DNA from 3 places in the Salmonella sp. FC25216 genome. Region 1 is predicted to be linked to each of the others. Evidence: predicted binding sites of a transcription regulator. Region 1 holds the regulator's gene; each other region holds the start of a gene.

Region 1 (10,656 bases):
ACCCGTTTCGTTTGGGGAGCGGGCTGGCGCAGCGCATCTTCTTTGAACAACTGGCGCTACATGCAGGCTACGCGCTGAGTTGGCAAAGCATTGCGGTTGAAACGTGGAATCAGGCGAACCAGAGCGGCGCAATGGGCGATCTCTCCGCTTTGCAGGCAATTTTTCAGAAAGCGATAAGCGAAGCTCGCGAAACTGAGTAAAATAGTGCGGTTCTACTGACCCGGAGCCGCCATGATCCTGCTTATCGATAACTATGATTCCTTTACCTGGAACCTCTACCAGTATTTTTGTGAACTGGGCGCGGAAGTGCAGGTCAGGCGCAATGATGCGCTGACGCTGGCGCACATTGACGCTTTGAACCCGCAAAAAATCGTTATCTCTCCCGGCCCCTGTACGCCGGATGACGCTGGCATTTCACTGACGGTCATCCGCCATTATGCCGGACGTATTCCGATGCTGGGCGTTTGCCTTGGGCACCAGGCGATGGCGCAGGCTTTTGGCGCGACGGTGGTGCGGGCAGCGAAAGTAATGCACGGTAAAACGTCACCTGTTACGCACAATGGACAGGGCGTGTTTCGGGGATTGCCCAGCCCGTTAACCGTGACACGTTACCACTCGCTGATTGTCGACCCTGCCACGTTGCCTGAGTGTTTTGAGATCACCGCCTGGAGCGAAACGCAGGAGATTATGGGCATTCGCCACCGCGAGTGGGATCTGGAAGGCGTGCAGTTCCACCCGGAAAGTATTCTCAGCGAACAAGGACACGCTCTCCTGGAAAATTTCCTCCGGCGTTGATTTGTGGTTGCTATTAAGTGATTTTTTATTCATATTTTATGATTATAATTTCACTGGCATTTCTGCTTAACCGGGTGGTAATGATATGGCAACTGAACAAACGGCTATTACGCGCGCAACTTTTGATGAAGTGATTCTGCCCATTTATGCACCGGCGGACTTTATTCCGGTTAAAGGTAAAGGCAGTCGCGTATGGGATCAGCAGGGCAAAGAGTATATCGATTTCGCCGGCGGGATCGCAGTGACTGCGCTGGGCCATTGCCATCCGGCGCTGGTCGAGGCGCTGAAATCCCAGGGTGAAACCTTATGGCATACCAGCAACGTTTTTACCAACGAACCGGCGTTGCGTCTGGGACGTAAATTGATCGACGCCACGTTTGCCGAGCGCGTGCTGTTTATGAATTCCGGCACCGAAGCGAACGAAACCGCTTTTAAACTGGCGCGTCATTATGCCTGCGTGCGCCATAGCCCGTTCAAAACGAAAATCATTGCCTTCCATAACGCCTTTCATGGCCGTTCCTTGTTTACCGTCTCTGTAGGCGGGCAGCCGAAATATTCCGACGGCTTTGGGCCGAAACCCGCCGATATTATTCACGTTCCCTTCAACGATCTCCATGCGGTGAAAGCGGTAATGGACGATCATACCTGCGCCGTCGTGGTCGAGCCTATTCAGGGAGAAGGGGGCGTAACCGCCGCGACGCCGGCGTTCTTGCAGGGGCTACGTGAGTTATGCGATCGGCATCAGGCGCTGCTGGTGTTTGATGAAGTGCAGTGCGGGATGGGGCGCACCGGAGACCTGTTTGCCTATATGCACTACGGCGTCACGCCGGATATCCTCACCAGCGCCAAAGCGTTAGGCGGCGGTTTTCCGGTGAGCGCCATGCTGACCACGCAGGAGATTGCCTCGGCCTTCCATGTCGGTTCGCACGGTTCAACCTATGGCGGCAATCCGCTGGCCTGTGCGGTGGCTGGCGCGGCATTCGATATCATTAATACGCCAGAGGTACTAGAAGGCATTCACACTAAGCGGCAACAGTTTGTGCAACATTTGCAGGCGATTGACGAGCAATTTGACATTTTCTGCGATATTCGCGGCATGGGGCTGCTGATTGGCGCGGAACTGAAGCCGAAGTATAAAGGTCGGGCGCGCGATTTTCTGTACGCAGGCGCAGAGGCCGGAGTGATGGTGCTCAATGCCGGACCAGACGTGATGCGTTTTGCCCCGTCGCTGGTGGTGGAAGAGGCGGATATCAATGAAGGAATGCAGCGCTTTGCGCAGGCGATAGGGAAAGTGGTTGCCTGATGGCGGATTGTCGGATAAGCGTAGCGCATCCGGCAGTCGATCTAACCTTTTGTATCCCGTAGCCGCTTACTCAGCCAGATACCGTGATGCGGACGCTGACGCCAGGCCATCGACGAAATGGTGTGCATGGTGTTCAGATGGCCGATGATGCGCTGTAAATGTTGTTCCAGAGTGCTCAATAAGCCATGTGACGGCATGTCCGGCGACTCCAGAATGTTGACGTCGCCGGAACCACCTGGCCTGTCGTACTCCAGGCGCTGCTGGCAGCGCTGAATCGCAATCTCGCAAGATTCCAGATAGCGCTGCGCCAGATCCGGCGTCAGCATGGTGTGTTCCCGCGCCAGCGTCGTCATGGCGTTGATATGCTCGACAATAAACTGGCTGTGCGTGACCCACAGTTTCATATCCGACAGATAGTGGGTATTGAATCCGGGTTCCTGCATTGCCTGATTTAACGAGTTGAATAGCGTGTTATGCGCCTGGTTGACCCGCATTCTTTGATAAGCGAGCGGGGTGGCCTGCGGATCGTTACTGAGGATCAGTCGGATAGCTTCTTGATCGGCTTCCAGCGCATCATGGGCGTTTTTACGTAATAGCCCGCTTTGCCATTGCGGCCACAGCCAAACCATGCCGCCAAAGGCAATTAAACAGCCAATAAGCGTATCGATCAGCCTCGGCACAATAAACTGCTCTCCGTTTAACGTCAGTAACTGGATGGTGTATACCGCCGTCACCGTAAAGCCGACCGTCGCCCAGCCGTAGTTTTTACGAATAATCAGATAACTTGCCAGCGTTAGTACCAGCATGACCGCCAGCGTAATGCTTTCGGGAATATGTAAGTGCAGCGTGACGCCGGCAATCACCAGGCCGACCAGCGTTCCGACCGAACGGTGCAGAATACGTACGCGCGTCGCGCCATAGCCGTTTTGGGTGACAAACAGCACCGTCATGAGGATCCAGTACGGTTTGGGCAGGTGCAACGCGCTGCCCATCAGACTGGCGATACTCATCATTACGCTAATGCGTCCGGCGTTGCGTAGCGCCGGCGATTTAAGCGACACATAATTTTTCAGCGCCGGGAGTAGTGGCAGGCGACGCTGTTTATCGGCCATCAGGTCGCGGGCGTAAAGCGGTCGCTGAGTACGCAGCACGCGGGCGATTCGGCTGAAGTGCCAATAGCAGAACTGGCCTACCGGGTTTTCAGGATGTTGATTGGCAATCTTCTCCAGCGCGCCAATCTGTTTTTCCATAGAGAAGCGCGTCGGCAGACGATGATAAAGGATGTCATCCGCCAGCACGCGCAGGCGAGCGGCGACCGTTTGCGCATTCCAGCGAATTACCTCTTCCGCATGGCTGCGTTCTACCAGTTTCTGTACCTCTTCCGGCTGATGCAGGCTGACGGAGATGTGTTCCTGCAAATCCATCGCTTCCTGAAAAGCCCGCAACAGGCGCTTGTAATCATTATTGTTGTGCGCCGAAAGCATATGCATCTGTTGGTAACACTGGGTAATGAGATCGACCGCTTTTTGCTGGCGTATCAGCAGGGGAGGCAGCGCTTTTTCCGGATCGATATGTTGGGTGAGCAGGCTGTATTTCGCTTCGCAGTAATCGGCCAGTTCACGATATAACAAACTCAATGACTCGCGCAGCGGCTGTTCGCGCCATAGCCAGAACCAAAACCAGTTAAACACGCCGTACCATAGGGTGCCCAGCGCATAAATAAGCAGCGGCTCCCAGACGGGCATGTATCCCGCAAGGCTCAGGGTAAATATGGCGGCAATCAGCGACGCTGGCAGTAGCCGCGCATGAAGTGGGCTAATTTCCGCCGTCACGCCAAGCACCAGCGTGAGCCCGGTCAGGATCAACGGCAGGGGGACGGATTCTGCCAGCAGGAGTTGCGTTGTCAGACTGCATCCGGCGAACAGCGACGCGCCGATGATCAGGCGTTTAAAAAAGCGTTTGTGCGGTGTATCCAGACCTGCAATGTTGCAGCAGGCGGGAACGAGAGAGAAAAGTAATCCCAGGTGTAGCTGGCCTATCAATAAACCGACAGCCACAGGCAGGCACAGCACCAGCGTTTGCCGTAGTGCGTAATTAATCTCTGGGTGATAAATCAGTCTTCGCCACATCGATGCAAACAAAAATGGCGCATGATAAAACGCGCCATTCTGACGGGATTAACGGGTGCCGTAGACGACGATGGTCTTGCCATGCGCGGAGATCAGGTTTTGATCTTCCAGCATCTTCAAAATACGACCAACGGTTTCGCGGGAGCAGCCGACGATCTGGCCAATTTCCTGACGGGTGATTTTGATCTGCATCCCATCCGGGTGCGTCATGGCATCGGGCTGTTTCGCCAGATTCAGCAGCGTCTGAGCGATACGCCCGGTGACGTCGAGGAAGGCGAGGTTACCTACTTTTTCAGACGTGACTTGTAAGCGACGAGCCATCTGGGAAGAGAGGCGCATCAGAATATCCGGGTTTACCTGGATTAATTGGCGAAATTTTTTGTAGGAAATTTCAGCGACCTCACATGCGGTTTTCGCACGTACCCAGGCGCTGCGTTCCTGGCCTTCTTCAAACAGGCCCAATTCACCAATAAAATCACCCTGATTCAGATAAGAAAGAATCATTTCTTTCCCTTCCTCATCTTTGATCAGCACTGCCACGGAGCCTTTAACGATGTAGTACAGCGTTTCTGCTTTTTCACCCTGGTGAATCAGCGTGCTCTTTGACGGGTACTTATGAATGTGGCAATGAGACAAGAACCATTCAAGAGTCGGGTCTGTTTGCGGTTTGCCAAGCACCATGCGCGGTTATCCTCTGTTATAAGCTGTCTCCAGAGCCAGAAAACGGCACTGTCTCTGGGGTTGCAAAAATATGCTTCCCGCTACCTGGGAAGAGGGCTACGAAAATAGACTGTAGCCTGTAATGTGATGTCCTCTGCATACATGCAGTACGTCAATGTATTACTGTAGCATCTTGTCTGTTTTAGCATAGCTTTCGCCGTGTGTCTCCTGGTGTCTCGCTTCAGCATGACCCAAGTCGCCTTCCATTGCGAGTTTTGTTGTATGCGCGTAATCTTTCAGGAAAATTGAAACATTGGAGTTACGAAATATGCAAGCGCGTGTAAAGTGGGTTGAAGGACTCACGTTCCTCGGAGAGTCTTCCTCCGGCCACCAGATTTTAATGGATGGCAACTCCGGTGACAAAGCGCCGAGTCCGATGGAGATGGTATTAATGGCGGCTGGCGGATGTAGCGCTATTGATGTGGTATCGATCCTACAAAAGGGGCGTCAGAATGTCACCAACTGCGAAGTGAAGCTGACATCCGAGCGCCGGGAAGACGCGCCGCGCCTGTTTACGCACATTAATTTGCATTTTATGGTTACCGGCAGCGATCTGAAAGAGGCTGCCGTCGCGCGCGCTGTTGATCTCTCTGCGGAAAAATATTGCTCGGTGGCGCTAATGCTGGAAAAAGCGGTCCATATTACCCATTCGTATGAAGTGATTGCGGCGTGATTATCATTATCTGATGGCGGCTTCGCCTTATCGGACCTACCAGTTTTTATCCCGTAGGCCCGATAAGCGTAGCGCCATCGGGCGTTTCAACGCGGTTATTCGATTTTTTTGCCTTCCATTAATCGCTGTACCAACGGCAACATAATCAGCTCCATCGCCAGTCCCATTTTGCCGCCCGGCACCACTAATGTATTAATGTGAGAAATGAACGAGCCCTGGAGCATCGCCAGTAGCCAGGGAAAATCGATCCCTTCCAGGTTGCGGAAATGGATCACCACAAAACTCTCATCCAGCGACGGAATGCCCTTTGCGGCGAACGGATTGGAGGTGTCGACGGTCGGCACGCGCTGGAAGTTAATATGGGTACGGGAGAACTGCGGCGTAATGTAATTGATGTAGTCGTCCATGGAGCGCACCACGGAATCCATCACTGCTTCACGGGAGTGTCCACGTTCGCCGGTGTCACGAATCAGTTTCTGAATCCATTCGAGGTTGACGATAGGCACCACGCCAACCAACAGATCAACATGACGCGCGACATCATGTTGCGGCGTGACGACGCCGCCGTGCAGTCCTTCATAAAACAGCACATCGGTCGGCTCGGGAAGCGGCTGCCAGGGTGTAAACGTGCCGGGAACCTGATTCCACGGTACGGCTTCATCATAGGTATGCAGATATTTACGTGACTGGCCTTTACCCGTCTGCCCGTACTCAATGAAAGTGTGTTCCAGCAGGCTGAAGTCATTGGCTTCAGGCCCGAAATAGCTGATATGCCGCCCGGCGTCGCGCGCTTTGCGGATCGCCATGTCCATTTCCGGGCGGGTATAACGATGAAAACTGTCGCCTTCCACCTCGGCGGCGTGCAGATTTAACTGCGCGAAAATTTTACGAAACGCGAGGCTGGTGGTGGTGGTCCCCGCGCCACTTGACCCTGTTACTGCTATCACCGGATGTTTGGCTGACATGGCAACTCCATGATTAAGCTTTAATAATAATGTATTGCCGTCAAAGGCGTTTTATTCGCGAAACTGTTTTTTCGGCATAATATTGACCGTTTCATGTAATTCAGACCATACCAGAACGGCCTCGCCGGATTGCAGTTGACGTTTTACGTCCGCGACTTTTTGTTCAAGCGAACGTTCATGTTCACCATAATCGGTGCCTTCGCGCAACACAAAGCTTTCGAGCAGGTTGTCCAGCGTGTCGGGGGAGAGCCCCTGCCAGGGAATGATCATGATGACGCCTCCAGATACGTTGTCAGCCAGTCAGGAATTCGGCGTTCCAGCCACATTTCAGGGCGCAGCGGCGTACCGCCGATAAATCCTACGTGTCCGCCATGCTCAGTTAACTGATACTCCACGTGTGGGGGCAGATCTTCCGCTTTAGGGATCACATGATGATCCATAAACGGATCGTCTTTGGCATGAATAATCAGCGTCGGTTTAGCTATCTGGTTAAGCAACGGCATGGCGCTACACTGACGATAGTAGTCGATGGCGTCGGCAAAGCCATGAATTTTCGCGGTGATCAGGTCGTCAAACTCGCGGATACGGCGCATTGATTTGAGTTGCCCCAGATTCACCGGCAGCGACCCGGGATACGCCGCCAGCTTGCGTGACGCATTCGCTTTTAACAGATTGAGCAAATAACGCTGATAGACGCGGGAAAACCCTTTATCCATGTGGTAGCTACAGGCTTCGAGAACAAAGGGCGCAGAAACAATCACCGCCGCCTCGATGGGGATATTGCGGCCTTCTTTCGCCAGCAGGCACGCCAGCATATTACCGCCGAGCGAATAGCCCACGGCGGCTGTCGGAACGGTGCCGAACTCCCGCTGTAGCCAGCGTAAAAACCAGGCGCCATCCTCCGTTTCGCCGGAGTGGTAAATTCGATTCAGACGGTTTGGCTCACCGCTACAGCCGCGAAAGTGCATCACTACGCCCAGCCAGCCGCGCTTTTGCGCCGCCTCAATCAGTCCGTGGGCATAGGGGCTGTTCAGGCTGCCTTCCAGGCCGTGAAAGACCACCAGCCGCGGTTTATGCTTTGCCTGTTGCGGCTTTTCGCTCCATGCCAGATCGACAAAATCGCCGTCCGGTAATTCCAGCCGCTGCCAGTAGGCGTTGAACTTCACTTTGCGGCGGATTAAACGCGGCAGCATAGTCTGTAAATGGCGATTACGAATGCCGCGCATGGGAATAAATTCATGCGAGTCATTGACAGGCGGGGTCATTTCTGTAGACGTGATCTCAACCATAGCACCAGAACAATTGATAATTGGAAACAATACTATACCGCGCATAAGGTTCACAGATTAATCAATATGTGATTTTACGTTCAATAAATCACCCGGCGAAATAAGAATTGCGCCTCATTTCGCCAGGGGGGGGCGGTATTCACTGCGCGCGCAATACCCTGCAAAAATAGTGTGAACCCCTGCATCAGCCGAATTAATCGTGGTAGTGTGGCAGTACGATGGTTATGTGACTCAAGGAGAAGGCATGTCGAAGACACTTTTACAGATCCACTTTAACTTTAGCGGCCCTTTTGGCGAGGAGATGACTCAGCAACTGAACGGACTGGCGGAGTCCATCAATGAGGAGCCGGGCTTTATCTGGAAAATCTGGACAGAAAGCGAGAAAAACCAGCAAGCTGGCGGCATTTATCTGTTTGAATCCGAAGAAACGGCGCAGGCTTATATTAAAAAACACACTGCACGTCTGAAAAATCTTGGTGTTGATGAGGTGACGTTTAAATTATTTGGCGTGAACGACGCGTTGACGAAAATAAATCACGGTAACCTCTGCCGATAAATCATATAACGCAGGCTTCCCATCCCGGCCAGCCTGCGAACTACGTCCGTTCCCAGCCATTGGCCCCCTTCAAACCTATACCAATAACACCGCGTCGTTCGGCATGCTGCTGTCTGGCGTGATCGTCATCACAAATTGTTACTTCAATTATTACTCTCAGGCTAATGATTTTTACCTGCGCTTAATTGATGATTTTCTCACCAAAGCTCAGACTCTTTTCAGTGTTAAGCCAATCAAACTGATTGTTGAATCAGGAGGTTAATAATGTTATCTGGACAAACGCCAGCACGCGTCTGGAACACGCGCCGCAACGAAAAACAGCGCCGTCTGGCTTCCGTTCCGGTGCAGGGTAAGGTACTGCCTACCGCAGACCTGACCGCGATGCTGGAAAAACTGATCGCGCCGGGTGACCGCGTGGTATTAGAAGGGAATAACCAAAAGCAGGCGGATTTCCTGTCCCGTATGCTGGCGGAAGTCAATCCGCAGAAAGTACACGACCTGCACATGATTATGCCAAGCGTCGGGCGTAGCGAGCATCTGGATATCTTTGAAAAAGGCATCGCCCGCAAGCTGGATTTCTCCTTCTCCGGCACCCAAAGCCTGCGCATCTCGCAGCTACTGGAAGATGGCCAGTTGGAAATCGGCGCCATCCACACTTACATCGAACTGTACTCCCGCCTGTACGTCGACCTGGCCCCGAATGTGGCGCTGATTGCTGGTTACAAAGCTGACCGCAAAGGAAACCTCTACACCGGGCCGAGTACCGAAGATACTCCGGCGCTGGTGGAAGCCGCGGCCTTCCACGACGGTATTGTTATCGCTCAGGTGAACGAACTGGTAGATGACGAATGCGACCTGCCGCGCGTGGATATACCGGGCTCCTGGATTGACTACGTAGTGGTCGCTGACAAGCCGTTCTTTATCGAACCACTGTTTACCCGCGACCCGCGCCTGATCAAACAGGAACACATCCTGATGGCGATGATGGCCATCAAAGGCATCTACGCCGAGCATCAGGTGCAGTCGCTGAACCACGGTATCGGCTTCAACACTGCCGCTATCGAGCTGCTGCTGCCGACTTACGGCGAACAGCTCGGTCTGAAAGGCAAAATCTGTAAACACTGGACTCTGAACCCGCATCCGACGCTGATCCCGGCAATTGAAAGCGGCTGGGTGGAGAGCGTGCACTGCTTCGGCGGCGAACTGGGGATGGAAGAGTACATCCGCGCCCGCCCTGACGTATTTTTTACCGGGGCTGATGGCTCCATGCGTTCTAACCGCGCCTTCTGCCAACTGGCGGGGCAGTATGCGGTGGATATGTTTATCGGTTCGACCTTGCAGGTTGACGGCTATGCTAACTCCTCAACGGTCACCCGTGGTCGTCTCTCCGGTTTCGGCGGCGCGCCGAACATGGGGCACGACCCGCACGGTCGCCGTCACGCGACCCCGGCCTGGCTGAACATGATTACCGAACCGGACCCGATGCAGCGCGGTAAAAAACTCGTCGTACAGATGGTAGAAACCTTCCAGGCGGGCGTGAAGCCGACCTTCGTGGAAAAACTGGATGCCATTGACGTGGCGAAAGCTTCCGGTATGCCGCTGGCGCCAGTGATGATTTACGGCGACGACGTAACGCACGTGCTGACTGAAGAAGGCATCGCTTATCTCTACCGGGCTAAAGATCTGGAAGAGCGCCGTGCGATGGTGGCGGCGGTTGCCGGTATCACCGACATCGGTCTGGGCGTTGACGCGAAACGCGTCGCCGAACTGCGTAGTAGCGGCAAGGTGGTCTACCCGGAAGATATGGATATTCGTCGTACCGACGCCACCCGTTCGCTGTTGGCGGCCGGTAGCGTCGCCGACCTGGTGGAGTGGTCCGGCGGTCTTTACAACCCACCTGCGAAATTTCGGAGCTGGTAATGAAACTTCTGCCTCAGATTCAGGTTGCAGGCGGTGCCGAATGGCTGGCGCGAACCGCCACGCAGTGTCTGATTGACGAAGCACGATTAAGCCCGAAGCCCGGTCTGGTGGACAGTCGGGGGAACGGCGCGCATCACGATTTGACTCTGGCGCTCATGGAGCGCTCGGCGCACAGCCTGACCCCTACGTTTCAGGCGCTGGCGCTACAAAGCTGGCAGCGTCCAGCGGATATTGCGCTCAGACAAACCATAGGGCGACTCGGTCGCGAAGGCGAGAAACAGATGATGGCCGCTACCGACGGCGTGA
Region 2 (10,656 bases), on a different contig from region 1:
ATGCATTGTCTCCATTTCGCTAACATTAACAGGAGGCTGTTCGTGCCTTGCCCGCTGCATAAGATCTCGCATCTGTTGACGCTGATGTTCGGTTAAACTTATGCCGTCAAACATATGATTTTGCGTGCTACGCTGCGTGGCCCCGTCACCGGGGTGCCAGTTATCGCTTGTAACAACTTCAGCTGCGTGGCTTAAGAAACTGAATGCCAGCGTTGAGGCCATAACAGCAGCGGTAACTTTGCGCATCGCTTGCTCCCAAAATCTTTTCTGTCGCGATTCAACGAGAGACAGTTTACGATTCGGGCTGCAAACATGCGTCAGGGGGTGTAAAACAACGTAAAGTCATGGATTAGCGACGCCTGATGACGTAATTTCTGCCTCGGAGGTATGTAAACAATGAATAAAATCCTGTTAGTTGATGATGACCGAGAGCTGACTTCCCTGTTAAAAGAGCTCCTCGAAATGGAAGGTTTTAATGTTCTGGTGGCCCACGACGGCGAGCAGGCGCTTGAGCTTTTGGATGACAGCATCGATTTACTTTTGCTTGACGTCATGATGCCGAAGAAAAACGGTATCGATACGTTGAAGGCGCTTCGCCAGACACACCAGACGCCTGTCATTATGCTGACCGCGCGCGGCAGCGAGCTGGATCGCGTTCTCGGCCTTGAGCTGGGCGCGGACGACTATTTACCTAAGCCGTTTAACGACCGCGAACTGGTAGCGCGCATCAGGGCTATTTTGCGCCGCTCCCACTGGAGCGAACAGCAGCAGAGCAGCGACAATGGCTCGCCGACGCTGGAAGTCGATGCGCTAAGCCTTAATCCTGGCCGTCAGGAAGCCAGTTTCGATGGCCAAACGCTGGAACTGACCGGTACGGAATTCACCCTGCTCTATTTGCTGGCGCAACACCTCGGCCAGGTGGTTTCCCGTGAACATTTAAGTCAGGAAGTGCTGGGTAAGCGCCTGACACCGTTCGATCGTGCCATTGATATGCATATTTCTAACCTGCGCCGCAAACTGCCGGAACGCAAAGACGGTCATCCGTGGTTTAAAACATTGCGTGGTCGCGGCTATCTGATGGTTTCCGCTTCATGATAGGAAGTTTAACCGCGCGCATCTTCGCCATCTTCTGGTTGACGCTGGCGCTGGTGCTAATGCTGGTACTGATGTTGCCCAAGCTCGATTCACGCCAGATGACCGAGCTGATGGACAGCGAACAGCGCCAGGGATTGATGATAGAGCAACATGTAGAAGCTGAACTTGCGAACGATCCGCCCAACGACCTGATGTGGTGGCGTCGCCTGTTCCGCGCGATCGACAAGTGGGCACCGCCTGGACAGCGGTTATTACTGGTGACCTCTGAAGGACGCGTGATCGGCGCTGAACGCAGCGAAATGCAGATCATTCGTAACTTCATTGGTCAGGCGGATAACGCCGATCATCCGCAGAAGAAAAAATATGGCCGCGTAGAGATGGTCGGGCCATTCTCCGTTCGCGATGGAGAAGACAATTACCAGCTTTACCTGATTCGACCGGCCAGCAGTTCACAATCCGATTTTATTAATCTGCTGTTTGACCGCCCGCTCCTGTTGCTGATTGTCACGATGCTGGTCAGTTCGCCGCTCTTGCTATGGCTGGCGTGGAGTCTGGCAAAACCGGCGCGTAAGTTGAAAAACGCGGCTGATGAAGTGGCGCAAGGCAACCTGCGTCAGCACCCGGAGCTGGAGGCTGGTCCGCAGGAGTTCCTCGCCGCTGGCGCCAGTTTTAACCAGATGGTGACGGCGCTGGAACGGATGATGACCTCGCAGCAGCGTTTGCTGTCAGACATCTCCCACGAGCTGCGAACGCCCCTTACGCGCCTGCAACTGGGTACCGCGCTGCTGCGTCGTCGTAGCGGCGAAAGCAAAGAGCTGGAGCGTATTGAGACCGAAGCGCAACGTCTGGACAGCATGATCAACGACCTGCTGGTGATGTCGCGTAACCAACAGAAAAACGCGCTGGTCAGTGAAACGATGAAAGCTAATCAGCTATGGGGCGAAGTGCTGGATAACGCTGCCTTTGAAGCCGAACAGATGGGCAAGTCGTTAACGGTAAATTATCCGCCGGGGCCGTGGCCGCTCTATGGCAACCCGAACGCGCTGGAAAGCGCGCTGGAAAATATTGTCCGTAATGCGCTGCGCTATTCACACACGAAGATTGAAGTCGGCTTCTCGGTGGATAAAGACGGTATTACGATCACGGTCGATGACGACGGACCGGGCGTCAGCCCTGAAGACAGAGAGCAGATCTTCCGTCCCTTCTATCGCACCGATGAGGCGCGCGACCGTGAATCCGGCGGTACCGGCCTGGGTCTGGCGATTGTCGAAACCGCCATTCAACAGCATCGCGGCTGGGTGAAAGCGGATGACAGCCCGCTGGGGGGATTGCGGTTAGTGATCTGGCTGCCGCTATATAAACGTTCGTAATTAACGCTGTGGCGCCGGATGGCGGCGTAAGCGCCTTATCCGGCCTACGGAACTCGTAGGCCCGGTAAGCGCAACGCCACCGGGCATCACATCAGCCCTGCAAACGTCGTGACTGATTTTCAATCTTGCCGCTCAGGCGACGCTTTTGCATGGTTCGGGTCCAGCTTTTCGATAATCCCGCCGCCGACAGCAACCGGTGATACTGCTCATCGTCAAACGGCATATGCCAGGCAATGGCGATCGCCTCCTGCACGCTGACATCGCTCACGCGGGAAACCAGCGCCAGCGGCGCATCTGTCGCTACCTTGCCTGGCGCTATCACGCTGTAGAGCCAGCCGGTTTTACCCACGTTTTGCATCTGGCTTGCCATGTCGCTAATCGCAAAATGGTAATTGAGCTTAAAGCACGGCGAACGCGGCTGCGTTACCTGAATGAGCGCCTCTCCCCAGCGAAAAATGTCGCCGATATAAACATTTTGCTCGGTCAGACCGTCGGTGGAAAGGTTCTCGCCAAACGCCGGGGCGACAAACCGTTCCGCCAGTTCCGGAAACTCCTGCGCCCAGTAACGATAATGCTCGCGCGGATAATGGCACAGCGCGCGGTCGGGACCGCCGTGAATTTTTTTCTCCGCCTGCTCATCACCTTCCAGACCCAGCTCCGTCAGCATGAGTTCGCCATCGACCTGCACTTTCGCGATAGCGCTGGGGCGGCTTCCCGCGTAATCCTGAATTTTGCCTGTGAATACCTCAACCGGATAATGCATCGCGACTCCTTATGCAGATACAAAAAAAGCGAGTCATCAGACTCGCTTCTCACGGGCTTCAATGCAACTTTATTTTTTCGCAGCGAAGCGTGCAGCCGCTTCATCCCAGTTCACTACGTTCCAGAACTCTTTGATATAGTCCGGACGACGGTTCTGGAATTTCAGATAGTAAGCGTGTTCCCAGACGTCCAGACCCAGGATCGGGAAACCGGATGCGCCGGAAATGGCTTCGCCCATCAGCGGAGAGTCCTGGTTAGCGGTAGAAACAACAGCCAGTTTATCGCCTTTCAGCACCAGCCACGCCCAGCCGGAACCAAAACGGCTGGCGGCCGCTTTTTCAAACTCTTCTTTGAATTTCTCAACAGATCCGAAATCACGCTCGATCGCCGCTTTCAGATCGCCCTGCAGAGTGGTGCCTTTTTTCAGCCCCTTCCAGAACAGGCTGTGGTTAGCGTGACCGCCCGCGTTGTTGCGCAGTACGGTTTTTTTGTCCGCGGGTAGTTGATCCAGTTTGGTGATCAGCTCTTCAGCAGACAAGTTAGCGAATTCCGGCAGACTTTCCAGCGCCGCATTGGCGTTATTCACATAAGTCTGGTGGTGTTTGGTGTGGTGAATCTCCATCGTCTGCTTATCGAAATGCGGTTCCAGTGCATCATAAGCGTACGGCAGGGATGGCAGTGTATAACTCATATTCCTCTCCAGTATTGTCGAGCGGCCGGGTGTTAACGCCGCGTAAGCAGTTGGTTCATTATAGTTAATTAAATGATATTGAAAATGATTATCAATGCCGTACTTTTCGTAAGGATATAATTTTTCATAACATTGCCTAAGATGTGAGCCAAATCACCCACTTATCCTGATGATTGCCAGGAAGATCGGAACGACGGCAACTGGCGAAAGGTTAATCATCTGCGCACTTTTTACACTCGTCTCATCGCAGCAGTAACAAGACGTTAAAAACGACGAGGATTAAGTGATGAGTAACGCGATTACGATGGGTATTTTCTGGCATTTGATAGGTGCGGCCAGTGCAGCCTGCTTCTATGCCCCGTTCAAGCAAGTGAAACAGTGGTCATGGGAAACCATGTGGTCAGTGGGCGGCATTGTCTCCTGGCTTATTCTGCCGTGGACAATTAGCGCCCTCTTACTGCCCGATTTCTGGGCCTATTATGGACAATTTAACCTCTCCACCCTTTTACCGGTTTTTCTGTTCGGCGCCATGTGGGGCATCGGCAATATTAATTACGGTCTGACCATGCGTTATCTCGGGATGTCGATGGGTATCGGCATCGCTATCGGCATTACGCTTATCGTCGGCACGCTGATGACGCCTGTCATCAACGGTAACGTCGAGGTGTTAATCCATACCGAAGGGGGACGCATGACGCTACTTGGCGTTTTTGTCGCGCTGATCGGCGTCGGAATTGTGACGCGCGCCGGACAGTTAAAAGAACGCAAAATGGGCATTAAAGCAGAGGAGTTCAATCTGAAGAAAGGGCTTCTGCTGGCAGTAATGTGCGGTATTTTCTCGGCGGGGATGTCCTTTGCCATGAACGCGGCTAAACCGATGCATGAGGCCGCTGCCGCGCTTGGCGTTGACCCGCTCTATGCTGCGCTGCCGAGTTACGTAGTGATTATGGGCGGCGGCGCGCTGGTTAACCTCGGTTTCTGTTTTATCCGCCTGGCAAAAGTACAAAATCTGTCGATAAAAGCCGACTTCTCGCTGGCAAGGCCGTTGATTATCAGCAATATTCTGCTGTCCGCGCTTGGCGGTCTGATGTGGTATTTACAGTTCTTTTTCTATGCCTGGGGTCACGCGCGCATTCCGGCGCAATATGACTACATGAGCTGGATGCTGCACATGAGCTTCTATGTGCTGTGCGGGGGGCTGGTCGGTCTGGTGCTAAAAGAGTGGAAAAATGCTGGTCGCCGTCCCGTTGGCGTCTTAAGCCTCGGCTGCGTGGTAATTATTATCGCGGCGAATATTGTTGGTTTAGGCATGGCCAGCTAATCGCTTTGATTACTGAGATGACGCCACTGGCTCGGCGTCATCCCGGTTTCCCGCGTGAACACCACTGAAAAATAGTTACTATCTTCAAAACCGCACTGCATCGAAATCTCGCTAACCATCAGCGGGCTATGCTGAAGCAGATACTGCGCGTGGCAGATACGGACCTGGCGTAAGTATTGGTTAATCGTCATCCCGGTTTGGGCGCGAAACTGCTGCCGCAGCACCCGTTCGCTGCATTGTTCCTGCAGGCAAAACGCATCCAGCGCAAAGGGACGCTCAAGGCTATTAGCCAAAGCGGTAATTAATTTATCCAACAGGGTTTCTCTGGAGGTTGCCGGAAGATCGTCGGTCGCGTAGCGATGCCGTTTTAACGTCATCACCAGTTGACCAAACAGCAATTCCGCCATCTCATTCGCCAGCGGATCGCGTCCATTATTCTCATGTTCAAGCTGGTTAATGACCTGCCGCGCCTGATTCATTCCCATACTGCCCAGCCGCCAGTGAGGATGCCACTGCGCTCCCTGAAAGCCAGGAATCATCGCCTGCCAGTTTACATTGAGTTTCAAACGCTCCGGGCAGTAAATGATATTTTGCAGCACCAGATCGTTAACGGAGGTATAGGAGTGTTTGTCTTCAGCACGAATGTAAAACAGATCGCCGCGGGTAATTCTATATGGACGGTCATTAAGAACGTGTAGGCCGTTGCCCCGCCAGACCATCACCAGTTCACAAAACTCATGCGTATGTTCCGCAAAAACATCCTGTGGATAGCGATCGGCAACCGTAACGGCCTGCTGCTCATCAGTAAAAAAATCTTTTTTCAAAAGGATTAACTGATTTGCCACCGCAGCACCTCACGTTGAATGCTTGCCGGTTGGCGCTACGCTTATCCTGTCTACCGCTCGCCGCCGTAGGCCAGGTAAGGCGCAGCCGCCATCCGGCATTAAAGGGTATAATTATCAGCACATTGGCGACGAAAAACGTTGATAGGGTTTGCGTTACTGGAGTATCGCATCGCGTCCCTGACGGATATCCCGCGGCGACCAGTTAAATTCGCGGCGAAACAGAGTCGAAAAGTGGTTACTGTCGCCAAAACCGCAGCGATACGCGATTTCTGTCACGCTATGATCGCTATGGCGCAATAAATGCCGGGCTTTGATCAAACGCAGGCGATTAAGGTAACGTTGCGGCGTCAGCCCGGTATGCTGCTTAAGCTGACGATGCAGCGTACGTAGCGACAGCGAAAACTGTTCAGCTACCGCCTCCCAGCAGACCTCCTCCGCAAAATGGTCTTCCAGCCATGCCATCAGTTGGTTAAGTTTGGCGTCGTTATCGGTCGCGCCTTCCATCAGGCTACTGCGGCGTAACAATACCAGTAGTTGCATAAACAAAATTTCGCGATTCGCCACGGCAGGCGCATCCATGCCGTCTCCGGCGCGCTCCATCAATCCGACCAACTGGCGCACCTGCTGCAACGCGCTCTGATTCACCCGCCAGTGAGAAGGATAGTAACCATCCTGCTCCTGCGGCAGCAATTGCTCCAGCCCCGCCAGGAACTGAAAGGCTTGCGGCGAACGCCACAGTACGTTCGTCAGGCATAAGTTGTCGGTATGTTCATATAAATGCCGGTCGTGATCGCGAACAAAACACACGGTACCGCCGCTAATGGTATACGGCTGCCCGTTGAATACATGGATGCCCGTACCGTGTTCCACAATCACAATTTCATGGAAATCATGATGATGTTCAGGGAAAGCGGCTTGCGGCAGACGAGGTTCAATCGCCACGGGCGCTTTACCTGATGGAAAAAAATCCACGCTATGCAGTACCGTCATGATGTATCCCTTCCTGATGAATGAAACTGACTGAAGCCGTTCGCCCAAAAGGCGCGCCAGCCTCGCCTCCAGGCGTTTTCGCCGAATTTCTCCGGCCTGGTGATAGTAATTAAGGGTTATCGGTCTCACCTTAAATTTTTGACGCTAAAGCGCGCAAACATGGTCTTTTTTTCAAGAAAAGGCGGGAAAAAGCGGGAAATGCGGACGACATCACACCGGCCTATTAGTAGAAACTGTGAACGCTATCACGTTCATCTTTGCCTTGTTGCCAGCGGCTCATTTTCCTGTCAGTAACGAGAAGGTAGGCCTTTGAGGGCTTTTTTAGACTGTGCGCAATGACTCTAAGAAGGACCTCATTATGACTTTTCGCCATTGTGTCGCGGTTGATCTCGGCGCATCCAGCGGGCGCGTGATGCTGGCGCGTTATGACCGCAAACACCGTACCCTGACGCTACGTGAAATCCACCGTTTTGTGAACTGCCTACAAAAAACAGACGGGTTTGACACCTGGGACATCGACAGTCTGGAAAAGGATATCCGTCTTGGTCTGAAGAAAGTCTGCGATGAAGGCATTCTTATCGACAGCATCGGCATCGACACCTGGGGCGTCGATTATGTCCTGCTGGATAAACAAGGTCAGCGTGTCGGCCTGCCGGTCTCCTACCGCGATAACCGTACCATGGGCATCATGTCGCAAGCGCTGGTCCAGATCGGCAAAAGCGAAATCTATCGCCGCAGCGGGATTCAGTTTCTGCCGTTTAACACCGTCTATCAGCTACGCGCGCTGACGAAGCAACAGCCTGAGTTAACGGCGCAGGTCGCTCATGCGCTGCTGATGCCCGATTATTTCAGCTACCGCCTGACCGGTGAAATGAACTGGGAATACACCAACGCCACGACCACCCAGTTGGTCAATATCAATACCGATGACTGGGACGATACCCTACTGGCGTGGACCGGCGCGAAAAAAAGCTGGTTCGGTCGCCCCTCGCACCCGGGCAATATTATCGGCGACTGGATTTGCCCGCAGGGCAACCGTATTCCGGTGATAGCCGTCGCCAGTCACGATACCGCCAGCGCCGTTATTGCCTCTCCGCTGGCAAATAAACATAGCGCTTACCTGTCTTCAGGCACCTGGTCGTTGATGGGTTTTGAAAGCAAAATGCCTTACACCACAGATGACGCGCTGGCCGCCAATATCACCAACGAAGGCGGCGCGGAAGGGCGTTATCGGGTACTGAAAAACATTATGGGTTTGTGGCTGCTCCAGCGCGTGCTGAAAGAACGGCGCATTACCGATCTACCTGCGCTTATCGCCCAAACAGAAGCGCTGCCGGCCTGCCGTTTCCTGATTAACCCGAATGACGATCGCTTTATCAATCCTGACGATATGCGCACCGAAATTCAGGCTGCCTGTCGCGAGACCGGCCAGCCCGTTCCCCTCAGCGATGCCGAACTGGCGCGCTGCATTTTCGACAGTCTGGCGCTGTTGTATGCCGACATTCTGCACAAACTGGCAAATCTGCGCGGCGAAGCATTTACCCAACTGCATATTGTCGGCGGCGGATGCCAGAACGCTCTACTCAACCAGTTGTGCGCCGATGCGTGTGGTATTCGCGTGATGGCTGGGCCGATTGAAGCCTCCACCCTTGGCAGTATTGGTATTCAGCTTATGACCCTCGACGAATTAAACAACGTCGATGACTTCCGTCAGGTCGTCAGCGCCAACTACGACCTGACAACCTATATCCCTAATCCTGATAGTGAAATTGCCCGCCACGTTGCGCAGTTTCAACCCAAACGACAGACAAAGGAGCTTTGCGCATGACCACTCAACTGGAACAAGCCTGGGAACTGGCAAAACAACGTTTCGCCGCAGTAGGTATTGATGTCGAGGCGGCGCTGCGCCAGCTCGATCGCCTGCCGGTTTCCATGCACTGCTGGCAGGGCGACGATGTTGCCGGATTCGAGAACCCGGAAGGTTCGCTGACGGGCGGAATTCAGGCGACCGGCAACTATCCGGGCAAAGCGCGTAACGCCACCGAACTGCGCGCCGATCTGGAACAGGCGCTGCGTCTGATCCCGGGGCCAAAACGGCTAAACCTGCACGCCATTTACCTTGAGTCGGATACGCCGGTTGCCCGCGATCGGATCAAACCCGAGCATTTTAAAAACTGGGTAGCGTGGGCAAAGGCCAATAAGCTCGGCCTGGACTTTAACCCGTCCTGCTTTTCGCATCCGCTGAGCGCCGACGGTTTCACCCTGTCGCACGCTAATGACAACATCCGCCAGTTCTGGATCGATCACTGCAAAGCCAGCCGCCGCGTCTCGGCATACTTTGGTGAGCAGCTCGGTACGCCGTCGGTGATGAACATCTGGATTCCGGACGGCATGAAAGACATTACCGTCGACCGTTTAGCCCCGCGTCAGCGCCTGCTGGAAGCGCTGGATGAGGTCATTAGCGAGAAATTCGACCCGATGCACCACATCGATGCGGTCGAAAGCAAACTGTTTGGCATCGGCGCGGAAAGCTACACCGTTGGCTCCAGTGAGTTCTACATGGGCTATGCCACCAGCCGTCAGACCGCGCTGTGTCTGGATGCGGGACACTTCCATCCCACTGAAATGATTTCCGACAAAATTTCCGCCGCCATCCTCTACGTGCCGCGCCTGCTGCTGCACGTCAGCCGCCCGGTACGCTGGGATAGCGACCACGTAGTGCTGCTGGACGATGAAACCCAGGCAATTGCCAGCGAGATCGTCCGTCATAACCTGTTCGACCGCGTGCATATCGGTCTGGATTTCTTCGACGCCTCTATCAACCGCATCGCCGCGTGGGTTATCGGTACCCGCAACATGAAAAAAGCGCTGCTGCGCGCTCTGCTGGAACTCACAGATCAACTGCGTCAGCTTGAGGCCAGCGGCGATTACACCGCGCGTCTGGCGCTGCTGGAAGAGCAAAAATCCCTGCCGTGGCAAGCCGTCTGGGAAATGTATTGCCAGCGTCACGACACGCCGGCAGGCAGCCAGTGGCTGGAAAGCGTGCGGGCGTATGAGAAAGACATTCTGAGTAAACGTCGCTAAACATCACAAATTGTAGGCGGATAAGGCGCTTATCCGGCCTACATGACATCCGAGAGGTTTCGGATAATCAACAGGAACACGAACATGCAAAATATTACCGATTCCTGGTTTGTCCAGGGCATGATTAAAGCCACGTCTGATGCGTGGCTAAAAGGGTGGGACGAACGTAATGGCGGTAACCTGACGCTACGTGTGGATGAAGCCGATATCGCGCCTTTTGCGGCTAATTTCCACGAAAAACCACGCTATATCGCGCTAAGTCAACCAATGCCGCTGCTGGCGAATACACCGTTTGTCGTTACCGGCTCCGGCAAATTTTTTCGCAACGTTCAGCTCGATCCGGCAGCCAATTTAGGCGTGGTTAAAATTGACAGCGACGGCGCAGGCTACCACATTCTGTGGGGCTTAACCCATGACGCCGTACCCACCTCTGAACTCCCGGCGCATTTCCTCTCCCACTGTGAACGCATCAAAGCCACCCACGGCAAAGACCGCGTC
Region 3 (10,656 bases), on a different contig from region 1:
TCACTCTGGTGACATGGTTCCAGCCGCTCTCTTCTACGCCTTTACCGATCAATATACCCAGCACCAGCCCCGGTACGGCGTTCCCCATGATGAGCTGCGCCGCGCCGCCGAAAACGGTGGCCCAGAAGCCCGATTTTTTACCAGCGTCGATCGCTGCTAACCAGAAGATCACAGGCATGACGATGTTGACCAGCAGGTTTGCCGCTGGCACCAGCACCTTAACCGCCGTTACCTGTAGCGCTTCTGGTACGGATGAGGCGGTCAGGTTAAGGAACGTCACGACAATCATGCCGATGACGGCGCAGGCAATCGCCATTTTCTTCGGATCGTGCAGCGTCTCGCCGACGTTACGGTTTTTGATCATTAGCGCCGCCGCGCCCCAGTTCGGGATGATGCGGTGATCGACATCCTGGGTGAACGATCCGGCCGCTACGGACGACGCCCAGGCGTTAAAGAAGAAACCTAACCCAAAGGAGAAGTGAGATGCCGGGTCGCCTTCACAAGAGTTGAGTTCGCCCAGCGTACGGAACGCGCCCATCCCCTGCGTGGTTGGCGCGTGAAACATGCGTGCAGCCCCAGCGCCCACTCCTACGCCGACCAACGCGCCGATAATGAGCGATTTAATTAGTATTATCAGGAACATAACTATGCCTTTTTAACAAAAATCAGCGTTTCGCGACAAAATCCACCCTGTCGAGATTGATGGCGGTCACGTTGACGGTCACATCCAGCTCCACGCTGTAAGTGCGTCGTTCCCGGCGCAAAAAGAAAAACAGAAAGGCCTCTTTACGCACCGACTCATGCGCCTGAACAATCCGCACATCCTGTGGCTCAATACGCAGTAAGATATACGGCGACTTTCTCATCACCGTCGATTGAACATGGTCCAGCGCATCGGCAAAGGCGCGTGCTTTGGCGTCGCCCTTGCCTTTTACTCTCACCGTGGTGGTGAATTGCTCTTTCATCATCAGGCGCCGTATTTCTTTTGCCACGCCTGCACCAGGCGCTCACCGAGCTCTTCTTTATCCATAAAGCCGAAACCCAACACGTTACAGCCCTCATTGATAGCGGTGACGCCTTCATCCACTGACCGCATCCCATATTTGGCTTTGTAGCCATGCTTGTTTTGCGCGGTGATAGCGCCCGCGCCGCCGCTGCCGCAAAATGAAATGCCGAAGGTGGCGTTTTCCGCTTTCATCACATCGCCCAGCTTCATGTCTGCCGCGACGCCCGGTACAACAACCGCACGTCCGCCCGCTTTTTCCACGCCTGCCGCCACTTTCTGGCCTTTACCCAGGCGATCGCCAATCACGACGGTAATCTGTTCCATTTTTTGCTCCTTAGAGGTTGTCTTTCGCGACTTCAAAATGTACCGATAATAGCCAGGCTTCTTCGTCAGGAAGGTTGCCAAACGCCGCTACGATTTCGCGGGCGAGCGCCATTGATTCGGCTGAGATTTCATCAAACAAGCTGGCATCGACCTCCGGTAAAGGCTCGCCGGTAATTGACCGGTGCGCCATCGCGCGAACGTGCGAGGTCAGCATTTGCGTCTGTACCGCATTGGGGACAATGTGATGCCGCCCCAGCAGGCCATCCACCTGTGTTAACACCTGTTCAGCCAGTTCGTTAATTCGCTCCCCGGCGTTGTGTTTTACTGCTCCGTTATCCACGCGTCTCACCCCGTTAATGGCAATGAGATAAAACTAGCGACAAGGGTTAAAAGTTTGTAGCGAGTCATTTTCCACCTCGAAGTGGAAAGGTGAGTGGGGAGGGTGATCTGCTGCACAGAAAAGGCGGCCTTGATGAGTTAGCGCCGGGAAAGTGTGAGGCGTATCGTGGCGTAAAGAGAAAATGGCGCGGCAGAAATCAACAACGGCGTGGTCGTATAAAGTGAGAAAGTGTGATGAGTATTACATTTTTCCGGATGGCGACCTACGGATAAAGCAAAGCCGCCATCCCACAAAAATTAACGATACTTCTTGTGATATGTATTGCGGGTGTTTTTTAGCGCTTCCGCCGCGGCTTTCGCTTCTTTGACGTTACCTTCGTTCGCCAGCTTCAGCGCGCCATCAATTTGGCCGACCAGAATGTCAAAACCGTGACGAAAATCCTTCATTTCCGGGCTATCCGGCGCTTTATCCTCCAGCTTCGGCGGAGTAGCTTTTTGAGCATCCAGCGCGGCCGCGCGCATTTTGGTTAACGCCGCTTTCAGTTCAGGGGCGTTATCCGTTTTCTCAACGACTTTCAGGTTATCATTGAGAATATCCATATTATCTTCAAGATCGGCAGCAAAAGCAGCCGAACCGAACACCAGAGATGACACAGCAAGAGCAGCTAACAGGCTTTTACGCATTGTTCACTTCCTTTTTATTATTAACGATAAGCTGAATACCCTAAATAATTCGAGTTGCAGGCAGCCGGTAAGCACGTACCCCCGGTCACTTACATAAGTAAGTGGCCGGGGTAAACGGACGCAGCCAGCACACCCGCAGCTTGAAGTATGACGGGTATTATTGTCCGGCGATTTTCATCTCCGGTAACAGTACCGAACCACACTGTATATTACTACGCGTTTCAATATCGTCGCCGACGGTGACAATATTTCGCCACATCTCTTTTAAGTTGCCGGCAATGGTGATTTCACTCACCGGGTACTGGATTTCACCATTTTCAACCCAGAATCCGGCAGCGCCACGGGAGTAGTCGCCGGTAATACCGCTGACACCCTGGCCCATCAGTTCTGTCACCACCAGGCCGGTGCCCATCTCTTTAAGCAACTGCTCAAAGTTCAACCCCTGCCCGGCGATACGCCAGTTATGGATGCCGCCCGCATGACCAGTACTTTTCAGCCCCAGTTTGCGGGCAGAATAGTTGGTCAGTAACCATTGAGTCAGCACGCCATCCTTCACAATGTCACGGCGCTCCGTGCGCACGCCTTCGCCGTCGAACGGTGAAGACGCCAGCCCTTTTAGCAGATGCGGGTGTTCTTCGATGGTTAACCATTCCGGCAGAATTTGTTTGCCCAGCGAGTCAAGCAGAAAAGTGGATTTACGGTATACCGCGCCGCCGGCAATCGCCCCGACCAGGTGGCCAAATAACCCTGTCGCCACTTCATTGGCGAAAATTACCGGCGCTTTCATGGTGGAAAGCTTGCGCGGCGACAGACGGGATAAAGTACGGCGCGCGCACTCGGCCCCGACCCATTCCGGCGCTTGCAGATCCGCCATCGCCCGACCAATGGTATAAGCGTAATCACGCTCCATATCGCCATTTTCTTCAGCAATGACACAGCTTGAGAGCGAATGGCGCGTGGAGCAATATCCTTGCAACATACCGTGGCTGTTGCCGAACACTTTAATGCCGTAATGGCTGTTAAAGCTACCGCCTTCGGTATTGGTAATGCGTTTATCCACCTTTAGAGAAGCCTGCTCCGCACGCGCGGCTAGTTCAATGGCTTCGTCTGGCGTAACCTCTGCCGGGTGGAACAAGTCCAGATCCGGCGCGTCAAACGCCAGCAGCTCTCTGTCCGCCACGCCTGCGCACGGGTCCGGCGACGTGTAACGAGCGATATCCAGCGCGGCCTGCACGGTGCGGGCAATCGCCTGCGGGCTTAAATCCGTCGAGGAAGCGCTGCCTTTGCGGTTCTGGTGATAAACGGTGATCCCCAGCGCGCCGTCGCTATTAAATTCGACATTCTCTACTTCACCATAACGGGTACTGACGCTAATGCCGGTGGTCTTGCTGACGGCCACTTCCGCCCCATCCGATTTGCCTGAGGCTAACTCCAGCGCTGTCGAAACTGCTTCTTCCAGAATCTTACGCTGCGCTTCAACTTGTGAGATTACTTTCATTGCAAATGCCATAATGTAGAGAGAGTTTCTCTGAAGTCTAACAGAGAACCGTTTTTCAGTGCGCATCTTAACTGGTAACATTAGCCTCTTTTTTTAAGGAGCCTGACATGACAAAGCAGCCCGAAGACTGGCTCGACGACGTTCCCGGTGATGACATCGAAGACGAAGACGAAGACGATGAAATTATCTGGGTCAGTAAAAGTGAAATTAAACGCGATGCCGAGGAATTAAAACGCCTGGGCGCGGAACTGGTGGATCTGGGGAAAAACGCGCTGGATAAGATCCCGCTGGACGCCGATCTGCGCGACGCCATTGAACTGGCCCAGCGTATCAAAATGGAAGGACGTCGCCGCCAGTTGCAGCTTATCGGAAAGATGCTGCGCCAGCGCGACGTTGAACCTATTCGCCAGGCGCTGGACAAGCTAAAGAATCGCCATAATCAGCAGGTGGTGCTGTTTCACAAGCTTGAGCATCTGCGCGATCGTCTGATCGTCGAAGGCGATGACGCAGTAGCCGAAGTACTGATCCTGTGGCCTAACGCCGATCGTCAACAGCTTCGTTCATTGATCCGCAATGCGAAGAAAGAGAAAGAAGGCAACAAACCGCCGAAATCAGCGCGTCAGATCTTCCAGTATCTGCGCGAGCTGTCTGAGAACGAAGAGTAAAATGATACGCAAGGGCAACCTTGCGTATCCACTCAATAAAATGTAAAACTCCTCGCCTTTTTTATCCCGGTCAGAATCGAAAATACGTTGATGCAGAATGTACTTCCCTGACTCCTGCCGTGGGCGCTTGATAGCCTTTTACCGGTCCAGTTATTTATAAATACGCATTGCTGGCTTTCTGACGCTAAGGCACACGACACAAATCTTCTTATCCATCGACACTCCCGTGAATGAAAAAGCCGCCATGACGGCGGCCAGGTTTCTTCTGGAAAAGAATATAATACCGGGCGCGCAGGCTTGTACCGTCCATGGAAAATTTGAAAAGAGTTCCATCAGCGCCGGGTATGCAGGCATCATGCCTGAAGTCATTTGCATGAGCCAAGATAAAACGTAAATAACTGGCACAAATTAGCCCGTATATGCGGGCTAATTTACAGGTCAAACAGCAGAAATGTAAAAAAGCGGTACACTGTACTGATTAAGGGAATAGCTCTGCGTGCAGATAATCACCTGTAATTTTTCCATTCTTTAAATAAATTACTCTGTCAAAAAATTGTAATAAATGTTTGCGATGCGTTGTCATGACGAGTGTTTTTCCTTTAAGGATAGTATCTATTTTACTGAAAAATTCGCTTTCACTTTTCTCGTCAAGAGAAGAAGTCGGCTCATCCCAAACAAAGATATTTGCTGAACCGCTGATACTTCTTGCCAGAAGCAATTTCTGTAATTGCCCCGATGAAAAACCCTCTTCCATATAGCTAACATGCCGTTTCATACCGCCAGGGTCATTAAGAATAAAATCACACCCAAGTAACTTTAAGGCATCTACAACCTTAGGCGGATTGGTGCTGTTCTTAAGCAAAAAATTGTATTCAAGGGTACCAGATAAAAAACCATCTTTAGGGTAAATACAGCTAATTTCTTTAAAGAAAAAATCAGAGGATAAATGATTCGAGCTAACACCATCATAAATTACTGCGCCCGAATGAGGCAATTTCATTCCACTAATGAGTGAAAGCAGAGTTGACTTACCGGCTCCACATTCCCCCACAATTGCAATTTTTTGTCCAATGGGTATTTCGAGATCGATTTCTCTTAAAACATCAGGTCCAACATCATCGTATTTCCAGGAAAGATTTTTAACCAGAATAGAATTTTTGGGTTTAATATAGGTTAACAAATTTGGAGAAGTACTTGTTGGTGAATCAAATAGCGCCCCCATGTCATGAGTAACTCTTCTTGCTGTTAGTACAGACATAAACAGTGAGGAAAATGAATTCATTATAGAAGACATACGCCCAACAATAATAACTGAAGAAATAATAGCGCCGGTTGTAATGCGTCCCTGCACGACCAAAAACCACGAGCACATCATTATCAACAGTTGATTTAAACCAGACATCGATGCCATAATATACTGATAGGTAGACATCATCCTTTTAATCTTCAATGAGGTAATTGAATTATCTTCTGACATAACTACCCAGTCAGTCAATAACCTTTCACTATTTATATTTTTGACCGAATCAAGAGAAAATAAAACTTCAGAAAACCACGAGTCTCGCGACTGATTTTTATTTTGCTGTTCTTTTCCTAGTTTATCCATGGATATGTTATGGTACCAGGAATATATTACCCCAACTATAGTCATCACTACCGGTACCAGCCCCACAAATCCGAGATTCATACAAATAATAGTAACATAGATTATGAATACAGGTAATTCAGCAACTTTTTGAATAAGCCCATAGAAAATAATAGACTTAACTCTCTGAAACTCGACCCAGAGGAAATAGAGCGTCGACACCATGTATGAATGGCTGTTCGTACGGATAACATTTTCCATAAAACTAATATCAAGAGTGACATCATCAGCTCGAGAAAGCAATGACTGACTAATATCACGCGAAGTCCGTAAAAACAATTCAAGTAGTATCATAATCACTACAATACCACATATCGAGAACAGCGAAGAAACAGACTCACTAGGTATTAACTTATCATAAAACACACTACTAAAAACAGGAATGGTTAGCGCAGTCAATGCTAACAGAAAAGAGGCCAAAAAATATCTACAGTAATAACTTTTGTTCTCAGAGATAAGTCTAAAAAGCATACGCTTTACTGATATTTTTTCTTTAAGGGTTTCATTCTGGGTAACATGAAATATTGTTTTACCATTATAAAAAGAATCATCAATGATGACATCCTGAAACTTTTTATCTAATCCAAGTACCGTGACCGCATTTTTCATCACTCTAACGACAACTAACCAACGGCCTTCACCAGCATGAATAATGAGGGGCATATTCTTTGCACTTATGTCATGAATACATCCCGCTAACACAGGCTTAGCCGTGATACCATAAGGTAACAATACACCATTAATCTTTACTTCTGAATCAGCAATTTCATCAACTTCTGGGGGGGAAGGCTCCGCCCTCCCCCAAAAACATGACAGTACAGTTATCAATTCGCCTGTTCGAATACATAAATCACTAACAATATTAAGCATTATTAACTCTATAAGAATAGATTAAATATGATGATTGGTATGAATACTATGATGATGTTCATCAGCATTATGCATATGTTCGTTATACGCGTGAGTAATAAAATGCCTTATAATATTAACCTGGTGATTACCAGATAATCCCCTATGTTCCCCTTCATGGTTCTTAGCAAAAGCGTCATTAAGCCCAGTGATTTTTTCGGATACGGAAGAATGATGCTCCATTTTATGCATAAATTGTGCAAACGCATCGATACTTGTATGCTCCAAAGGCGTATGTTCTGATCGGGTAACGCTAGCTGGAACTGAGTGTGGGTGAGACTCAGAGGCATGATGAAATATATCAGCCAACTTATGCTTATCGAAGCCTCCCGAATGTTCAACATGATGATCGACCATATGGGGTATCAAATCAGACACATGAGATAAGTCCTGATGAGAAGCACTTTTAGCCTGAGGAATATCGACCACAACAAACTCATTCATATACGAGGTGCTTCCGTCGGCATAATGGATTGCCAGATTAACCTCATAAACTCCATTCTCGTGAACGACATTACCAGGAATAGACCAGGAACCATCATCATCATGGACTAAAGCATATGTTTTTCCTTGCCATATAATATCAACAGAGCTAGCACTGTTGGGGATATCGGAAAAAACAACCGTATGGGTATCAGCATTAGTAATCAGCAAATGATTAATATTGTCTATAGAATCTGTGGGCCAGGTATTGGCGTCTGTTGAACCATTAACTGCAACTGCTGGGCTTTGGTTCCCAAAGCTATCTACAGAGTACACAGAATAATCTGTGCCTGAAGTATATTTTGCGGAAAGAGTCCATGAACCATCATCAGAAACCGTTGCTTGTGCAATGATATTTCCTGCACTATCAGTCAGATAAATAGTACTATCAGGCTCCCCCATACCAGAAAGAACAACAATACCTTGTTCATCAATATAAGAGGAATACTCAATATCAGGTGTTTGCGGTGGCGTGGTATCTATAACAATGTCATGCGTATACTCCATTGTATTACCCGCAACATCCGTTTCTTCAATAGTAACGCTCCATGTTCCATCACTGACAGGTGATGATTCAGTACTCCACTGTCCATTGCTGTCAACAATACAAGACGCAACGATAACGCCACCTATCATTATAGAGACGGTTGCTCCAGCTTCTCCCGTCCCGCTAAAGTCTAACGATTCGGAATTTGATTTCCATACGACAGGAGAGTCTTCAGCACCAGAAGTATTGGCTATTGGATTATCAAGTTGTAATGTCAGACCATCAACTTGATTATCAACACGAATGGTGTAATCAACTTCTGAAGTGTTACCACCAACGTCTTCCGAAATAATTTGTACTGAGGCGTTCTCTTGTGGAGGAAATTTTCCAGAATCAATATCTGCCTGCCAGTTACCCGAATTATCGGCCAATACGGAGGCAACTTGTACCCCATCAATATAAATAGTGATTTTGCTATCGGCCTCCCCCTCACCGTTTAAAGAAATTGTCGCAGGATTATCTGTAATATATATCACATCGGTATTTGCAGTAACCTGTACTCCTTCAACAGAGGTCACCAGAAGCGTTGCATCATAGTGTGTATCGATTGTAAAATTTGTAACATCTGAAATACTGGTATTCCCTGCAACATCAGTGACTGAATATTGTAAGGTATGCACACCATCATCTAATGTTTGAGTATATTGCCAATTTTGCGATGATTGCGTTAAAACAATCGTATCGACCGGCTTACCATCCAGATAGATAATAACTGTCTCACCGACTTCGCCTGAAATTTTAAAACCGGGGTTATTATTGCCTGTGATATTATCGTTATTATAAAGCCCATCATCTGAAACCAGTGTTGGCGTATTAATTTGGGCAACCGTATCAATAGTCAGTGAAATTGTATCCGATGTGGCTCTATTTCCAGCAGCATCGTTAGCAACAACATAAATACTATGCGCCCCATCGCTTAAGGAATTAGAAAATTCATATGTCCAATTTCCTTGTGAATCAACCGTTGTCGTCGCATAGCTTTTACCATCCACATAAACGGTAATTGTGTCTCCTACTTCACCCTCGCCAGAGAAAGTAGGTTTAGAGACATTTGTAATCATGTCTGTTGGATCTGCCGAATCTTGCGATGCGGGAAATACAATAGTGGGAGTATCAATATGTGTATCAAGTGTTAAAGAGGCTGTTTTTGTCTCAGTGTTACCGGCGATGTCGGTGATAACAACGGAAACAGAATATACGCCATCAGGGCCTAATGACAGATTAGTAGACCAGTTCCCGTTTGAATCAACGGCCAATTCATCAACATGTCTACCATCTACATAAACATCAATTGTAGACCCTGCCTCACCCTTTCCAGACAATGCGGGTGTAGTGTCATTCGTCAGAGAGCTCATACTAATAGAGAATTGACTGATATGAGTATCGACTGTGACAGAAATAGCCTCAGAGGTTGCCGTATTTCCTGCCACATCTGTTGTTACCAGCTGTACGGAGTATTCCCCATCAGGAAGAGATTTAAGCTCATAAGTAATAACCCCATCATCGCCAACCGATATGGTGTCAACTTTGACACCATTGACTATGATATCAACTGATGATCCAACTTCACCATTTGCTGTAATCACCGGAGACGAATTATTCGTAATAAGATCGGTTAATGCTCCACTATTTGTTTCATCAGTAATAGTCAAATTAGTAACAAATGTTGAAGTATCACAGTCAATATTTATTACAGTTTCCGAAATATTACCCGCTGCATCTTGTGATGTAATAGTGAAAATATTACTACCTTCTGGCAATGAATTTAATGTAACTTCCCAATGCCCTTCATTATCTGCAGTTGTAGTACTGACAGGTATTCCATTGCTATCATAAATAGTTATTATACTACCGGACTCAGCATTACCTGTCACGGAGACATTTTTATGCATTGTAATACCATCAATACTGCTGCTTCCCGTATCATCTGATGAAAGTAAATTTGCCGTGACGGGTGAAATCGTTGTATCAATTCTGATATCAACGGGTACTGATGTTGCTGAATTACCAGCAATATCGGTCACAGTAACTGAAATCACATAAACGCCATCAGGAAGTTGCTGACCAACATTAAAAGACCAGGTTCCATCATCATTTTCTGATGCTGTTGAAGCGGATATCAACTCCCCATTATCATTGGTAATAGTGGCCTTAACCGATGCAGCATCAGGATCTATATTAGATATAGTTAACACGGGAGAGTTAATATTTGTCACACCATCGACATTACTTATTCCTGTATCATTATTTAGCGCAAGACTAATCTCAGGAACTGATACATGAGTGTCAATAGTAATATTGATACCTGATTTTTCCTGAGCACCGGATGGATATATTGTCGTTGCCTGAACGGAGTAGCTTCCATCAGGAAGATTTCTATCAATTATATATGAAAAATTACCTGAAGCGTCCGTTGTTGTTTCACCAACCACTACCCCATTAATTGAAATATAGACAATACTGTCCGCTTGCGATTTTCCTGCAACCATAGGGCAGATATCATTGGTAACATTATCACGTGCAACGCCACTATCACTACTGTCAACCAACTCCAAC

What was found. The regulator CRP, encoded in region 1, controls carbon source genes, mostly activating them, when cyclic AMP is high. The targets are predictions, from matches to a motif close to ATGTGANNNNNNTCACAT.
Region 2: a site for CRP is predicted at 7,273-7,290, ahead of rhaB (rhamnulokinase). Genes of this name have one in related genera too.
Region 3: a site for CRP is predicted at 1,899-1,916, ahead of AC3G3F_RS02135 (glycine dehydrogenase). Genes of this name have one in related genera too.

What each region holds. Positions count from the first base shown of each region.
Region 1 is NZ_JBDGON010000004.1:375,692-386,347, forward strand. It holds gene AC3G3F_RS10915 (putative adenosine monophosphate-protein transferase Fic) at 1-200, shown strand, start outside; gene pabA (aminodeoxychorismate synthase component 2) at 232-795, shown strand; gene argD (bifunctional acetylornithine/succinyldiaminopimelate transaminase) at 881-2,098, shown strand; gene AC3G3F_RS10930 (YccS/YhfK family putative transporter) at 2,140-4,227, opposite strand; gene crp (cAMP-activated global transcriptional regulator CRP) at 4,276-4,908, opposite strand; gene AC3G3F_RS10940 (OsmC family protein) at 5,216-5,620, shown strand; gene AC3G3F_RS10945 (phosphoribulokinase) at 5,716-6,585, opposite strand; gene AC3G3F_RS10950 (YheU family protein) at 6,637-6,855, opposite strand; gene AC3G3F_RS10955 (hydrolase) at 6,852-7,919, opposite strand; gene AC3G3F_RS10960 (monooxygenase) at 8,119-8,430, shown strand; gene mdcA (malonate decarboxylase subunit alpha) at 8,695-10,350, shown strand; partial or broken gene AC3G3F_RS10970 (triphosphoribosyl-dephospho-CoA synthase) at 10,350-10,656, shown strand, end outside.
Region 2 is NZ_JBDGON010000013.1:51,673-62,328, reverse strand. It holds gene cpxP (cell-envelope stress modulator CpxP) at 1-246, opposite strand, end outside; gene cpxR (envelope stress response regulator transcription factor CpxR) at 397-1,095, shown strand; gene cpxA (envelope stress sensor histidine kinase CpxA) at 1,092-2,465, shown strand; gene yiiM (6-hydroxyaminopurine reductase) at 2,557-3,228, opposite strand; gene sodA (superoxide dismutase [Mn]) at 3,298-3,918, opposite strand; gene rhaT (L-rhamnose/proton symporter RhaT) at 4,205-5,239, shown strand; gene rhaR (HTH-type transcriptional activator RhaR) at 5,236-6,084, opposite strand; gene rhaS (HTH-type transcriptional activator RhaS) at 6,238-7,074, opposite strand; gene rhaB (rhamnulokinase) at 7,433-8,902, shown strand; gene rhaA (L-rhamnose isomerase) at 8,899-10,158, shown strand; gene rhaD (rhamnulose-1-phosphate aldolase) at 10,243-10,656, shown strand, end outside.
Region 3 is NZ_JBDGON010000001.1:455,966-466,621, forward strand. It holds gene AC3G3F_RS02120 (DUF4311 domain-containing protein) at 1-643, opposite strand, end outside; gene AC3G3F_RS02125 (DUF4312 family protein) at 666-968, opposite strand; gene AC3G3F_RS02130 (SFCGS family glycine-rich protein) at 968-1,330, opposite strand; gene AC3G3F_RS02135 (glycine dehydrogenase) at 1,341-1,679, opposite strand; gene cybC (cytochrome b562) at 1,967-2,353, opposite strand; gene pmbA (metalloprotease PmbA) at 2,511-3,863, opposite strand; gene yjgA (ribosome biogenesis factor YjgA) at 3,959-4,516, shown strand; partial or broken gene AC3G3F_RS02155 (hypothetical protein) at 4,559-4,798, opposite strand; gene AC3G3F_RS02160 (hypothetical protein) at 4,743-4,910, shown strand; gene AC3G3F_RS02165 (ATP-binding cassette domain-containing protein) at 4,995-7,031, opposite strand; gene AC3G3F_RS02170 (Ig-like domain-containing protein) at 7,053-10,656, opposite strand, start outside.